2 regions of the Sinorhizobium sp. NG07B genome follow, and region 2 is predicted to be linked to the other one. Evidence: predicted binding sites of a transcription regulator. Region 2 holds the regulator's gene; the other holds the start of a gene.
The links. The regulator LexA, encoded in region 2, represses DNA repair genes until DNA is damaged. The targets are predictions, from matches to a motif close to TGTTCNNNNTGTGTTCNG.

Region 1 (7,751 bases), 550 kb from region 2:
GAGGTCACCTCGCGATCGATGGTCTCGGGCGAGGCGCCCTCGAACTCCGTCGTCACCGATATGACCGGCTGGTCGACCTGCGGCAGCTCGCGGATCTCGATGCCGTTCCAGGCGGCAAGCCCCGCGACCACGATCAGCATGTTGACGACGAGTGCGAAAATCGGCCGGCGGATAAAGAGCGCGGTGAAGCCGGTCTTGCCGCCCTGCCCGCCGGGGTGACCACCAATGCCGATGTTCATTGCGCGTCCCCCGCCACCTTCTGCTCGCGTTCGGGGCTTGCCTCGCCGGCTATGCGCACCGCGCCGCCGTCGCGAAGCCGCTGCACACCCTCGGTGACGATGCGGTCACCCTCGGCGATCTGCGCCTCGACCAGCACCTTGTCGGGATTGCGCTGGATGATCTTGATCGGCACGCGCTGGCTCTTGTCGCCGCTGACGCGCCAGATATAGGAGCCTTCCGAGCTCCACTGGATAGACAGCGGGTCGACGGTCGGATAGCGATCGCCGTCAAAGGCCATCGTGACCGAGAAGGACATGCCGGCACGCAGCATGTCGTCCGGATTTTCGATCCGCGCCCGCACCCGGAGCGTGCGGCTTGCCTGATCGAGGCGGTTGTCGATCGCATGAATGGCGCCGGTGAGCTGGCGGCCGGGTTGCGCCACCGCATTCGCGGTGACCGGCTGCCCCACGGAAATCTTGCTGGCGAAGCGTTCCGGCACCCAGAAATCGACCAGGATCTGCGACCGGTCATCGACGACGGCGATCGGCGTCGACGTGGTGACGTAGTCGCCGACATTGACGGTGATGATGCCGACGATGCCCTTCGAAGGCGCCACGACGTCGCGCCGCTTGAGATCGAGCTCAGCCGTCCTCAGCGCCAGTTCGGCGGCCTGCATGGCGATCTCGGCGTCGCGGATCTCGACCGCGGTAACCGCGCGGGCCGTTCCGAGATTGCGATAGCGCTCGACCTTTTCCCGGGCGCTGTCGCGCGTCAGCCGGGCCTGCTCGGCGGCAATCATCTGCTCGTCGCTGTCGAGCCGCGCGATCACCTGGCCCTCCTCGATCCTGTCGCCGGATTTTACCAGGATTTCCGTCAGATTACCCGTGGAAGCGGGCGTCACGGTCACCGAGCGGATTGCTTCGCCATTGCCGATGGCGTTCAGCCTATTGTTGACGATCGCGCTCTCAGCCGGCCTGACGACCACGAGCGCCGCGTCCGAGAAGCCGCGCCCACCTTCTCCGCGCCCGCCGTTGCGGGGGCCACCGGCTCCCTCGCCGCCCGCAGATCCGGAGAGCGCATCGATCAGCGGATGCGAAACACCAATCGCCCCCAGCGTTTCACCCGCTCCGGGGGCAAAGCGCACCCAGGCGGCTCCCCCGACGACGAGTACGAGGAGGCTGACCGCCAGTTGCTTCAAAAAGCGCATGCATGTCTCCGAATAAGATACGCGCTCCAGCGCGGCGCGTACCGGCGGAACGTTCCGAGTTGCCGCAAGTATCATTGTTTGCGCGCCTTCGGGCAATCTCGGAACGCCATCATTACGCATTTGTAATGAAAGCAGAATTTGTTGTCCGCATCATGGCGCCCCCGCATGCCGGCGCTCGTCGATCGCTGTTTACAGCCGCCGCGGCTCGGCTATTCTGCCTCATGAAACCGGACGTTGAAAAAGGGGGGAGAAAGCACATGTGCGATGCATGCGTGATCGAATCGGTAAAGCAGCAAATGTTGTCGCGGCGCAGCTTCTTCCGCGCCGCCGCTGTCGCATCGGCGGGCGCCGCGGCCGCCGGCATGGGGGTCGCGCCGCCGGCGCTTGCCACCGGCCATACGAGCGTCACCGACCTCACCCATGAACTCCATGAGGAGTTTCCGACCTTCTTCGGCCAGCAGCAGTTCTTCCGCGAGCAGAAGTTCAACTTTGCCGAACATACGTTCAACCTGTTCGAGCTCCGGGTGAACGAACATACCGGCACCCATGTCGATGCGCCGCTGCATTTCTCCGCCGACGGCCTCTCGGTCGCGGAACTGCCGGTCGAAAAACTCCTCGTGCCGCTCTGCATCGTCGACATTCGCGAGAGGGCGGCAGCCGACCCGGACGCGCAGGTCACACCCGAGGACATCAAGGCGTGGATCGCCGCCAATGGCGATGTTCCGGAGAATGCCTGCGTCGCCATGCTTTCCGGTTGGACGGCCCATCTCGGCACGGAGAAGTTCCGCAACGCCGACGCCGAGGGCAAGCTGCACTTCCCCGGCTTCCATGTCGACGCAGCCAAGTTTCTGCTCCAGGAAACGAAGGCTGCCGGCATTGCCGTCGACACGCTCTCGCTCGATCACGGCATATCTCCTGACTTCGCCACCCACCGCGCCTGGCTGCCGGAGGGTCGCTGGGGGCTGGAAGCCGCCGCCAATCTCGACAAGCTACCGGCCAAGGGCGCAACGCTCGTCCTCGGCGCGCCGAAGCACCGCGGCGGCACCGGCGGGCCGGCGCGCGTTTTCGCCCTCGTTTAGAACCTCGGAAGGAAGCATCATGAGCACCGTTGCGCCGCCGTCCGACCCCGAATCGAACCTGCGCGTCAAGGCGGTTTTCGACGACATCCGCGCCACGCGGAAATCGGACTTCATCAACAATATGTGGCTGTGGCTCGCCTTCGATCCGGACCTGCTGGAACGCACCTGGGCGGAGGTCAAGGCGGTGATGGCGACGCCCTCGGCGCTCGATCCGCTGGTCAAGGAGATGCTGTACATCGCAGTTTCCGTCAGCAATGGCTGCGGCTATTGCATCCACTCGCACACCGCCGCCGCCAAGGCAAAGGGGATGAGCGAAGCCGAGCATGCCGATCTGCTGCGCGTCATTTCGCTTGCCGCCAAGACCAACCAGCTGGCGACCGCGCTGCAGGTCCCGGTCGATCCGGCCTTCGACGCCACGGCCGAACGATAGCGACATCGAAACACCAGCGCTGAAAACGCCTGTCTTTCCACAGGTTTGCAGAAATCCGACGAGACTCCGGAATAAAAGAAGAACATCCTTTCTGGCCTTTCGGTCCCGAATCACTACATTGGGCCGCATGAGCAAAGGTTTCGACGACATCCCCTTCTTCGACGAGGAGCCGGCGCCGCGCAAACCCGCCCCTGCCGCCGGCGGCATCGCGGCGCGCGCCATGGCTGCCCGCGACAAGGCGCAACGGCCGGACTATCTCTCCGGTCTCAACTCGGAACAGCGCGAAGCCGTCGAAACGCTGGAGGGCCCGGTGCTCGTGCTTGCCGGCGCCGGCACCGGCAAGACGCGCGTGCTGACCACCCGCATCGCCCATATCCTGTCGACCGGCCGCGCCTATCCCTCGCAGATCCTCGCCGTGACCTTCACCAACAAGGCGGCGCGCGAGATGAAGGAGCGCATCGGCGTGCTCGTCGGCCATGCGGTCGAAGGCATGCCCTGGCTCGGCACCTTCCACTCGATCGGTGTCAAGCTCTTGCGCCGCCATGCCGAACTCGTGGGGCTGAGATCCGATTTCACCATCCTCGACACCGACGACGTCGTGCGGCTGATCAAGCAGCTTATCCAGGCCGAAGGGCTGGACGACAAGCGTTGGCAGGCCAAGCAATTCGCCGCCATGATCGACACCTGGAAGAACAAGGGCCTCGATCCGGCGCATATCCCCGAGGGCGACGCCCGCGCCTTCGCGAACGGCAAGGGCCGCGAGCTCTACGCCGCCTACCAGAACCGCCTGGTGACGCTAAACGCCTGCGACTTCGGCGACCTGCTGCTGCACCCGATCCGCATGTTCCGCGCCAATCCGGACGTGCTCAAGGATTATCACGACAAGTTCCGCTATATCCTCGTCGACGAGTACCAGGATACCAACACGGCGCAATATATGTGGCTGCGGCTCTTGGCGCAGCGGCCGCAGAGCGGCAAGGCCGTCGTGAGAGAAACGCCTGCGGGCGAAGCCCGAGCCAGCCAAGGCTGGCCGGACGACGTTTCGTCCGCCCCCGCGGAGCGCAGCCGCGCAGGCGGCGACAGCGTGAGCGCAAACAAACAGCAGCAGATAAACATCTGCTGCGTCGGCGACGACGACCAGTCGATATACGGCTGGCGCGGCGCCGAGGTCGACAATATCCTCCGTTTTGAGAAGGACTTCCCGGGCGCCAAGGTCATCAAGCTCGAGCGCAACTACCGCTCGACCGAGCATATCCTCGGCACCGCCGCGCATCTGATCGCCCACAATGAGGGCCGGCTCGGCAAGACACTCTTCACCGAACGCAGCCACCCGGACGACGAGAAGGTGCATGTGCACGCCGCCTGGGATTCCGAAGAGGAAGCCCGCGCCGTCGGCGAGGAGATCGAACAGCTCCAGCGCCAGAAGCACAATCTGAACGACATTGCGATCCTGGTGCGCGCCTCCTTCCAGATGCGCGAGTTCGAAGACCGCTTCGTCACCCTCGGCCTCAATTATCGCGTCATCGGCGGCCCGCGCTTCTACGAGCGGCTCGAAATCCGCGACGCCATGGCATATTTCCGCCTCGTCTGCCAGCCGGCCGACGATCTCGCCTTCGAGCGCATCGTCAACACGCCGAAACGAGGCCTCGGCGACACCACCGTTCGAACCCTGCACGACTATGCCCGCGCCCGCGACATTCCGATGCTCGCCGCCGCAACCGAGATCATCGAGACCGACGAGTTGAAGCCGAAGGCGCGCAAGGCGCTGTTCGACGTCGTCACCGATTTCCGCCGCTGGCAGACCTTGCTCGAAACGACGCCGCACACGGAGCTTGCCGAACAGATCTTGGATGAGAGTGGCTATACGGCGATGTGGCAGGCGGACAAGTCGGCCGAAGCGCCGGGGCGGCTTGAAAACCTCAAGGAACTCATCCGCTCGATGGAGGCCTTCGAATCAATGCGCGGCTTCCTGGAGCATGTCGCGCTCGTCATGGATGCCGAGCAGAACGAGGACATGGATGCCGTGTCGATCATGACGCTGCACTCGGCCAAGGGCCTGGAATTCGACACCGTCTTCCTGCCGGGCTGGGAGGAAGGTCTCTTTCCGCATCAGCGGGCACTCGACGAGGGCGGCCGCGCCGGGCTCGAAGAGGAACGCCGCCTCGCCTATGTCGGGATCACCCGCGCCAAGCGCCGCTGTCACATCTGGTTCGTCTCGAACCGCCGCATTCACGGCCTCTGGCAGTCGACGATGCCGTCGCGCTTCCTCGACGAACTGCCGGTCGACCATGTCGAGGTCGCCGAGCAGGACGTCTCCTATGGCGGCTACAATCGCGGCGGCTATGGCCAATCCCGCTTCGACAAGGCCGATCCGTTCGAGAACAGCTACCAGACGCCCGGCTGGAAGCGCGCCCAGCAGCACCGCTCGGACGCCACCCGCGACAATTGGGGCAGCCGCTCCGGCCATGCCGTCGAACGCATCGGCTACGGCGAGTCAGGTCCCCGCACCCGCACCATCGAGGGCGAGCTCGTCGCCAAGTCGACGACTGCGGAACCGTCCCGCTTCAGCGTCGGCGACCGCGTCTTCCATCTGAAATTCGGCAACGGCAACATTGCCGCGGTCGAAGGCAACAAGCTGACGATCGATTTCGACCGCGCCGGACAGAAGCGCGTGCTGGAGGGGTTTGTGGAAAGAGTGTGACGCGCCCCCTCAGATCACCATCCGATACATCACGAAGCCCGACTTCTCCGCCACCTTGTCGTAGAGCCGCATCGCCTTGAGGTTGGTCTCGTGGGTCAGCCAGTAGACCCGCGAGGTGCCGGCGCGTCGCGCTGCTTCGAAGACCCCGTTGATCAGCGCCTCGCCGACCCCTCTGCCGCGGGCTGCCTCGTTGATGAAGAGGTCCTGGAGATAGCAGTTCGGCTGGATTGCCGTGGTGGTGCGGTGAAAGATGAAGTGGGTGAGCCCGACCAACCGGCCCTTGTTCTCGGCAACCAGGGCATGCATCGGTTCATAGGCATCGAAGAAGCGCGACCAGGTCATATGGGTGATGTCGGGAGCGAGTGCGGCTTCGCCCGAACGTCCGTAAAAGGCGTTGTAGCCCTCCCAGAGCAGCAGCCACTGGTCGTAGTCGCCCCGGACGACCGGGCGGATGGAAAGGTTTTCACTCATCGTCGAACCCACCGGAAAGGCCGTTGCGGGGGCGCCAGCATAACCCTTGATTTCGGCAAGGTCTATCTGGCAGCCGCATGCCGTCGATCACTGATTTTCATCCGAAGGGGCCCTTGCTGCGCTTTCTCCTTTCGCGCGCCGCATCAGCGCGATCACCTCGGCGTCGGTGGTTTGCTCGAAATCGTCGTAATAGATGCTGACCGCATGAAAGGGATGAGGCGTTGCGAGGCAGACGACCCGGTCCACTTGACGGCGAAGGCCGGCGATTGCACTCGGCGGAGCCACCGGGACGGCCACGACAAGTGCCGCAGCGCCCGCCTTCCGGAGCGCCTGGACGGCGGCCCTCACCGTGCCGCCGGTGGCAATCCCGTCGTCGACGAGGATGACCTTGCGCCTTGCCGGAGAAATGCGCGGCCGGTCGCCGAGGTAAAGTTCGCGGCGGCGCTCCAGTTCCAGGCGCTGACGCGACACCTCGGCATCGATATATTCCTGTGAGGGTTTGACCAGGCGCATGACCTCGGCGTTGAGCACCAGTTGCGGTTCGTCGCCATCGACGAGCGCGCCGAGGCCGAACTCGGCCTGTCCGGGAGCGCCGATCTTCCGTACGATCAGCAGTTCGAGCGGAGCACCGAGGACCGTCGCCACCTCGAAGGCAACCGGCACGCCGCCGCGTGGCAGCGCCATCACCAGGGGCTCGGCAATGCCCTCGCTTGCGATGGCAGCAGCGAGCCTTCGCCCCGCGTCGATCCGGTCTGCGAAGCAAGGTCTCTCATCCGACATGGAGCACGCTCCGGAGCATCGTCTGACAGGTTGAACCGATGCATATCATGAGAGGTATCGGCCCCTTAGGTTGGATGAATCGTCCGAGAACCGTGTGCTCCCGTATCCGACTGGATGGCGCGGGTGAAGATTCTTGTCGCAACCAGTGCGAGAAAGACCAAACGCTCAAATTGCAGCGAATTTGGCCGGCCTTCGTTAACACGGCGCCGCTACGAATTTGTTCACGCATACCGCTGCCCCGAAAGCCATCCGCTTCATTTTAGCACGACAGGCCGTTTCGAAATGAGCATTTTCCCTGCCATATCGGTCATTTCGCTTTTTGCCCTACTGCCCGCCCTTCTACGACTGCGAAGCTCCGAAAAGGCCGGCGTCCGGGAATTCGCGATCGCCTGCTCACTATCGGCGATTGCAACGGCGCTGCTGATGGCGGCGACGTCGTTCGGGTTTCCGCTCGCCGCAATGCCCGGCCATGCGGTGCTGATCTTTGCCCTTTTCGCGCTCTTTCTCGGTTTTCGCCGACTCGACGACCAATCCGCCTCAATCGGCTTCTGTGCTACGATGGCATTTGTTGCTGCGGCGGCGGGCCTTCTCGTCGATGCGGGCAGCGAGGACAGCTTCGGCGCGCGCATGATCGTTATCGCCGGCTGCGGCGCGGCTCTGCTTGTCGTCATCGGCCTCCCGGCCGTTGATGAATGGGCGAACGACAAGCCGGCTTTGCGCGCCGGCGTCCCCGGCCTTCTGACGGTCGCCTTTGCCGGGCTCGTTCACGCTGTCCGATCCGCGCCCGAGACCTCCCCTGAACTCTCGGCCTCCCCTTCATCGGTAGTCTTCGAATTCTCCCTTGCCTTTCTGCAGATATTCTTC
Region 2 (7,751 bases):
ATCGGTGTCGAAAAAGCCGATCTCGAGACGCTGATGGCGCATTCGGATATAGTCTCGCTGCATGCGCCTTCTCTGCCCGAGACCCAGCACATGATCGACGGGCGGCGGCTGTCCCTGATGAAGAACGGTGCGACACTGATCAATACGGCGCGGGGTGCGCTCGTGGACGAGGCCGCACTGATAGACCGGCTGAAGACGGGCGCAATCAATGCCGTCATCGACGTGACGGATCCCGAGGTGCCGGAAGGAACGTCGCCTTTCTATGATTTGCCGAACGTCTTCCTAACGCCGCACATTGCCGGCGCCATCGGACTTGAGAGGACGCGACTCGGCGAAATGGCCGTCGACGAAATCGAGCGCTTTCTGGAAGGCCGGCAGCTGCTGTTCGAAGTCCGCAAGCACGACCTGGAGCGCATGGCATGAGCGATTTCGAACCGGGGCTCTGCACCGTCACCTTCAGGAGCTTGCCTCCGGAAAAAATCGTCGGCTTAGCCCGGAGCGCCGGTCTTGCGGCGATCGAATGGGCAGGCGACGCTCATATTGCTCCGGGCGACACGTCCAACGCCCGGATCGTCGGGCTCCTCAGCGCAAGGGCCGAACTGACGACATCCTACGGATCCTATGTCGCGCCACCGACTGACGACCTCATCGAATTCAGGCGTGCGCTCGAGAGCGCGATTGCACTCGGTGCCTCGAATATCCGCATCTGGCCAGGCACCCGCCGGCGCGATTCAAAGGACTACAGCGCAGGCGAAAGACGTGATGCCGCAAAGGCGATCCGCGACATGGGCGCCGAAGCCGCGCGCCACCGCGTGACCGTCTCGCTGGAATATCACCCGCAATCGCTGACTGACACGACCGACTCGGCAAGCCGCCTGATCGACGCGATCGCCCACGACAATGTTTATCTCTATTGGCAGCCGCGGCCCGGGCTGGAGCTCGGCGAGGCGCTCGCAGAGGTCGCCCGCATCGGTCAGCATGTATCTCATGTCCACGTCTTCGCCTGGGATCGAAATCGCAACCGTTTTCCCCTGGCATCGGCATCCGACTATTGGCGAAGCGTCCTCACGGCCCTCCCCGCATCGCGCTGGACCGGGCGACGCTTTGCAATGCTGGAATTCGTCGCCAATGACGATCCCGCCGCCTTCATCGAGGACGCCGCGACGCTCAAGCAAATTCTCCTCGAGTGACATCCACGACGGCCCCGATCCTCCCCACGCGAGACGCCGGGAGGGACTGGCGCGGGCGCTCAAATCCGCCTATATAGGTGAACGGCTGGGGTCGTAGCTCAGTTGGGAGAGCGCCGCAATCGCACTGCGGAGGTCGAGGGTTCGACTCCCTTCGACTCCACCAAACGACCTTTGTCCGACCCGGAGACATAGGTAACAGAACATCGCTAAGACATCAGCGACATCTCTGTAGCGGGCCGATCCGACGTGGCTCGTCACCCTCGGACGACCACCACTTCAGACTGTATTCGCAGCAGACCCATTGCGAACGCGAATTCCGTTAAGAAGCGAGCGACCCGAAGTCAGAGGGAGCGGTGTTTTCCACCCGATGTGCCGTCTTCCCGCCTTGCCCCTCGCTTGCCAAAGAGCCTGATTTGAGAGAGACTTAGCACCTGGCATCATTGCATATCGGCAACTCCCGCAAGTGGGGACTACCATGCCTCTCAAATCTCTGATCGCCGCCGCCTTAATCGCTCTTCTCACACTTTCAGGATGCGCCACGACAGGCGCTACGGGCAACACGACCTACACCCAGTGGTACGGCCCCTACCCTGAACCCGACTTCGACGTTCTTAGCCCCGGCGGGCTGCGCCTCGCCTACTAGGACGGCTTGTCAAGACGATGCACAGCGTCGTCAAAGGTGAGCAAACGCTCGCCTATGTGTGACGCTTGCCGCACGCAAGTCTTCACCACCATCGAAACCCGCAAACCGTCCGTGCCGCCCTGATAGCGGACGCGCCTCGACGCATGAGTTCACGGAATATTAAGTGCTTGCGGAACACATATGGAACGGATAGTTTCTGTTCTTGATTTGTTTCGCGAATCTGGAGTGACGCGCATGCTGACCCGCAAGCAACAGGAATTGCTTCTGTTCATTCATGAACGGATGAAGGAATCCGGGGTCCCGCCCTCCTTCGACGAGATGAAAGATGCGCTCGATCTTGCGTCGAAATCGGGCATCCACCGGCTGATCACTGCGCTGGAAGAACGCGGTTTCATTCGCCGGCTACCCAATCGGGCCCGAGCGCTCGAGGTCATCAAGCTGCCGGAAGCCTATTCGAGCCCAGCCCAGCCGCGGCGCGGCTTCTCGCCGAGCGTCATCGAGGGCAGCCTCGGCAAGCCCCCGGCACCGAAGCCGGCGCCAACGCCACCGGTCGAGAGCGCGTCTATGACAGTGCCGGTCATGGGCCGGATCGCCGCCGGCGTGCCGATTTCGGCCATTCAGAACAATACGCACGAGATTTCCGTGCCGGTCGAGATGATCGGCAGCGGCGAGCACTACGCCCTCGAAATCAAGGGCGATTCGATGATCGAGGCGGGCATTCTCGATGGCGACACGGTGATCATCCGCAACGCCAGCACCGCCAGCCCGGGCGACATCGTCGTCGCCCTGATCGACGACGAGGAGGCAACCTTGAAGCGATTCCGCCGCAAGGGCGCATCGATCGCACTGGAAGCGGCGAATCCGGCTTACGAAACGCGCATCTTCGGACCCGACCGCGTGAAAATTCAGGGCAAACTCGTCGGTCTGATCCGGCGCTATCACTAGGCCGATTTGGGTTCCTGTGCCGATCCTGTGTGCGGTCGTTTCGCGCGGTCGCGACGACAGAACTGTTCTCTTTGCCTTCCGTGATCTCGCTTACTGCGGCCGGCGTTTATTGGTCTCGGCGTCCGCCATGCCACCGGCAAGAAGCGCTCTCGTATTCCGGCCTGTTCAAAGCTGTTTGTGGGCGTCTTTTTTGAACGTCTCCCTCTTGCGCTCCACATGGATTCGTTTTAAACGCCCGCCATCGCTCGATTTTACGAGCACGAGAGGCCTCGTGGCGGAGTGGTGACGCAGAGGACTGCAAATCCCCTCCACTTTCAATAAAATCAATATCGTTTCTGAAAAAGCGGCCGAAAATACCTCGTTTTCCGTCGTTTTTGGCACATTGATTTTTCAGAGGAATTCAGAGTTTTCAGAAACGCCATCGGGCCGATTTTTACGTCAGTTTGTGAGCTCGAACACCGTCGCATCGTCGGCCCTCTCCCTTATGCCTTTGAACGACGGATGCCGGAGCTTGCCATCCTGTGTCCAGGCGCGATACTCGGCCTCAGCGACCAGCACTGGCTCGACGAAGACGGCCCCCTTCCTCTTCAGGTTCACCGCCGGCGAATCCGTCCGGATTGCCTCGAGCAGCTCGCGCAGCTTGGCTGACTCCGCGTACGTCCATCCGGTTCCGCAGCCGCCGACATAGACAAGCTCACCCCTCCTCCTTGCCGCCAGCAGCAGCCGACCGATCGCGCCGGGGACGGTTGACGGCTCGAAGCCGACGATCACGAAGCTGTCGCTGCGCACGCACTTGATCTTCTGCCAGTCGGGCCGACGGCCGGAGTGATATGGCTTGTCACGGCGCTTGGCGACAATCCCCTCGAGGCCGTGCTCGCAGGCGATCCGGAAGAACTCTTCCCCACTCGCCTCGACTTCCTCCGACAGCCGAATGACACCGGCACGGCCGGCGACGATCGGCTCCAGCAGCCGCCGGCGTTCGCTGAGTGGCAGCCGGCGCAGGTCGCGACCGTCGAGATAGAGGAGATCGAACGCGAAGAAGAGGATTTCGCGGGGATCGTGCAGACTGGGCTTCCTGCCGAGGGCACGCTGCAGCATGCCGAAGTCAGAGCGGCCGTGCTCATCGAGCACGACCGCCTCGCCGTCGAGGATTGCGGTCATCAGCCCAAGAAGCCGCGCCTCGGCAGCGATTGAAGGGAAGCGGCTCGTCCAATCGTAGCCGCCGCGAGTGATGATCCGCACGCGACCGGTCTCGATATGGACGGCCAGGCGGTAGCCGTCCCACTTCACCTCGAAGGCCCAGTCCCGCCCTGATGGAGGCCGATCGACGAGCGTTGCGACGCAAGGCTCTACCCGCGCCGGCAGAGGGTCCGGCGGCGCTTCTGGCGGCTTATTCGAGGATGCTCTGGCCATGAGCAATTAACGCGCGGATCAGGGAAAAAGCCTCATCGATGGGCCTTCCTCCATCCAGCTTCGCGCGCGGCCTCCTCAGAGCAGAACCACCATTCGCCGTTCAACAGGCTAATACGCGTCTCGCTGTAATACTCCTGGCCCGGGATGTGATAGATGCGTTCGCCAGTCTGGTAGCTGATATTGCCTTTAATGTCGCAGCCGACGATGGGCGGTATAAACTCAGAAGCGGCGAACAGCGCTATCGCCGCAACGCCAACAATGCCGGTAACTGAACCGCCTTGCTGTTTGCGTGCCCATTTGTCGCGATGGTTCGGCCAGGCTCGTTCGGGCACGTTACCCTTCACAGGACGCTTGCTGCGCTGTTTCGGGTCAAACTCGAAGACTTTTCCCATTACATCCTCCAACGCGAGGATGCCGCCCATCGATGTGGGCGTCTAGCCGCCCAAATGGAGTAGTTTTGGGAGCAAACGCAAACCGCATTGACTCTCGCTGAAACCAGAACATAATAAGAACATTCATCGGCGTTGCGGCCGCCAATCGGAAAACCCGTGGGGTAAAAGACTCCGTTGCGTGCGCGGAGAAGGAGACGTCATGTCTGCTGAGAAGCAAACTTCCGACATCGACGAATTCGATGCGTGGATGGATGAGGTCGCATCGGCACTTGCCTGGCATGGCGGAGACGCGGAAGCGACAATCCGGACGCTCCTCGCCGACTGCAAGCATCTACGAGAGCAACTGGCACTGGCTCAGATTGCGATGGGTCTGGGCTTCACTCGCGGCTGGTCGCCCTGCCCAGAGCGCCAGGATGAGGTGACGACGTGAGCGACGAGCAAGGCGCGGCCAAGCACGATACAACGCTATACGTGCACTATTGCGAACATCCAGGCTGCACGAAATGGGGCGGCTTCGGCTTCGCTGCCGGCAAGGGCGAGCCACGCTGGTTCTGCTTCGAGCACCGGCCCGGCCGGGTTGACGTCGGCGTTGTCGCGGACGATACGTCAGCGCGCGGAATGAAGGGGCTCATACGATAATGACCGAAGAACAGCGCGAAGCCGCGGAGAACCTGCACGAAGCGATGCGGATTTTCAACGATGCCATCCGCGAAGCGGCTTATCGCGGCTTACACGTCGAACAGTGCTGCCGCACATCTCTGAGCCCCCACAATGACGTCTTTTCGTTTCCTTCCTGCCCTCCTCTCCACCGCCGTTGCCACGGCGCCTCTCGACGCCGCTCTCGGATCGGGCCGCCGTCATCTGGCGGGGCGGTTTCGAGTTGCCACGTCCTAACGATAACCGGCAGACGCCCGATGCGACACAGGGCCGCGGATACGCTTGGCCGCATCCAACATCACAATGTTGATCGGGGCTTAGCAGCGACTCGTCGCGCGGATTCAAAGCTTTCCCAGCGCAGATTCAGCCTTTTCATCTGAGAGCTCGTTGGCTAAGAGGAATGTCTCATCTGGGGTTGAAATAGGTGGATAATGCGCGCATTGATATGGAACTGCCCATGGGGTTCCCAGGGGCAGCCTTTGTTTTTTCAGAATTGCTTTAAAGATGTACTGATTCCGCAGGCTAACGCACTCGGTAATGCGGGATGGGAAGTTACAGTCGCATTCGCAGATTATCTTGCGCCTGACACCGGCTCGGTGGGAAGGCATATCAAATTGTGCCCTCTGGACAGCAAGGAACTGGACGCAGCGGCCGGCACATCAGATCCCCTGGCAGACCTGCACACTAACCCACACGGTGACGCGGTCGTACGGATAGCCGAGTACTTGTCCAATCGGCTGCCTCCTACCGTCGACGTAATTCTGACGTGGGAAAACCCGGTCCCCTATCTGGGCGCCTTGTACCCCGGGGCTGTCATACTGAGCCAAATGCCGGGTAGCTTCTCTCGTTCACCATATCCGAGCACTGTGACGATCGATCCTGTGGGCCTCTACGACCGCTCAATTCTGGCATCGAGCGCATATGACATTTTCAATATCGAGTTAAGTGAAGACGAGGAGGTGCTTCAGCGAGACTTTTCTTCGGTGCTGAGGGAGAAAATATCCTTACTTCAGCCGTTCAATCGCTCTGGTTTACTCAATTGCGGCGACAGCGCGAGTAGAGTACTTCTACTTCCCCTACAGGTGTCCGCTCATTACGCGTTCAAAGCAACGTCCGGATTCAATTCGCAAGCAGACTTCCTTGCTTACGTAATGGACCGGCGAGTCGGCGACGAAAGGATTCTTGTTACCCAATACAAATCAAGCTTCACTTCCGAATCCCCCTTAAACGAAAAGAATGTACTTTTCCTTTCCAAACGTTGGCCGAACTTGGTGTGGCGACCTTCTTTTGACAATGTTCCTTCTCCATCGCAGTTCTTACTTCAGTGGGTCGACGGCGTAATCAGCCACAGCTCTTCGCTTATCTTCCAAGCGATGACATGGGGAAAACAGATTGAGACGGTCGGCTCAAGCTACTTCAGAGATTATCAAACGATCGAAACCGCCGACATAGGAAGAAATGCGAAAGTCTCTGGTTTTCTCTTGAACCGGTACAATGTCGACATCAACTTTATTACAAAGAATAGAGAGTTTCTCTCGAGTCTTCTCGAGGAGATGGTATCTAGGAAGCGCTCTGGCGCGACAGGATGCGATCTCCTTCCGAAATTCTCTAGCATAGATCCATCATATAACGATAGACTTCTTACAGGATTTAGACAGGACGCTATTGTAAAAGCACTAGGAAAAGTAAACGGCTCCCTTTCATCTAAACTGAAGATCGTTGAGGACTTTAGGAAAACTATTAGCTCCAACGACGTAAAACTGATCTCCTTTGACATCTTCGACACTTTGGTGACGAGACCGTTTGAGGCCCCTTCAGGCCTTTTCCAGCTGCTCCACGGCGAAGCCGAAGGGGCAGTAGGTCATGCGTTGAGAGAATTCCCTCGCGTCCGCTCCTGGGCAGAAAGCCGCGCGCGGTCCCTAGCGAAGGACGAAGAAGTCACCCTGAGCGAAATCTACGAACACGTGGCTGCATACTACGATTTAAGCAAAACGCAGGGCCAGGTACTGCAGGAGCTTGAAATAGAATGCGAAAGACGGGTTATTGTGCCCCGTACCCTAGGCAAGGAATTGTGGAACGCTGCTCTGGCTAGTAAAAAACCTGTCGTTCTCACGTCCGACATGTATCTGCCTGAAAGCGCTATCCGGGACATCTTACGGAAGTGCGGTTATTCTGGCGAATACCGTATATTTCTGTCCTCCAGTTTTCGAAAAACAAAAAAGAGCGGTCGGCTGTACGACGTGATCACAAGCGAGCTCTCCGTCGCCAGCACGAGCATTGTTCATGTTGGCGACCATCCGACGGCTGATGTTGTTACAGCGCGGTCGAGAGGGATCAAACCGTTCTATCTGCCGAGAGCGCTTCACCGTATTCAGAAGAACGAAATGTACGCACGTTTGTTTCCACCGCGGCCCGCAAACGAACGAGCCAAATCTGTCGTCGCGGGCCTCATTAATTATCGGTTGTTCGAAGGCCCTCCGCCGGAGACAGAGGCAACGACGCTCTTCGGCG

Region 1: CO664_RS05425 (UvrD-helicase domain-containing protein) is a predicted target of LexA. The motif match lies at 3,003-3,020, and genes of this name have one in related genera.

What each region holds. Positions count from the first base shown of each region.
Region 1 covers NZ_NWTD01000001.1:1,122,870-1,130,620, reverse strand. The annotation lists gene CO664_RS05445 (efflux RND transporter permease subunit) at 1-239, opposite strand, end outside; gene CO664_RS05440 (efflux RND transporter periplasmic adaptor subunit) at 236-1,426, opposite strand; gene CO664_RS05435 (cyclase family protein) at 1,684-2,505, shown strand; gene CO664_RS05430 (carboxymuconolactone decarboxylase family protein) at 2,525-2,935, shown strand; gene CO664_RS05425 (UvrD-helicase domain-containing protein) at 3,063-5,636, shown strand; gene CO664_RS05420 (GNAT family N-acetyltransferase) at 5,646-6,107, opposite strand; gene CO664_RS05415 (phosphoribosyltransferase family protein) at 6,195-6,887, opposite strand; gene CO664_RS05410 (GGDEF domain-containing protein) at 7,170-7,751, shown strand, end outside.
Region 2 covers NZ_NWTD01000001.1:1,676,190-1,683,940, forward strand. The annotation lists gene CO664_RS08015 (hydroxyacid dehydrogenase) at 1-423, shown strand, start outside; gene CO664_RS08020 (sugar phosphate isomerase/epimerase) at 420-1,190, shown strand; tRNA gene CO664_RS08025 (tRNA-Ala) at 1,278-1,353, shown strand; gene CO664_RS30630 (hypothetical protein) at 1,666-1,833, shown strand; gene lexA (transcriptional repressor LexA) at 2,068-2,778, shown strand; gene ligD (non-homologous end-joining DNA ligase) at 3,217-4,191, opposite strand; gene CO664_RS08045 (hypothetical protein) at 4,224-4,583, opposite strand; gene CO664_RS08050 (hypothetical protein) at 4,783-5,013, shown strand; gene CO664_RS08055 (hypothetical protein) at 5,010-5,222, shown strand; gene CO664_RS08065 (hypothetical protein) at 5,720-7,751, shown strand, end outside.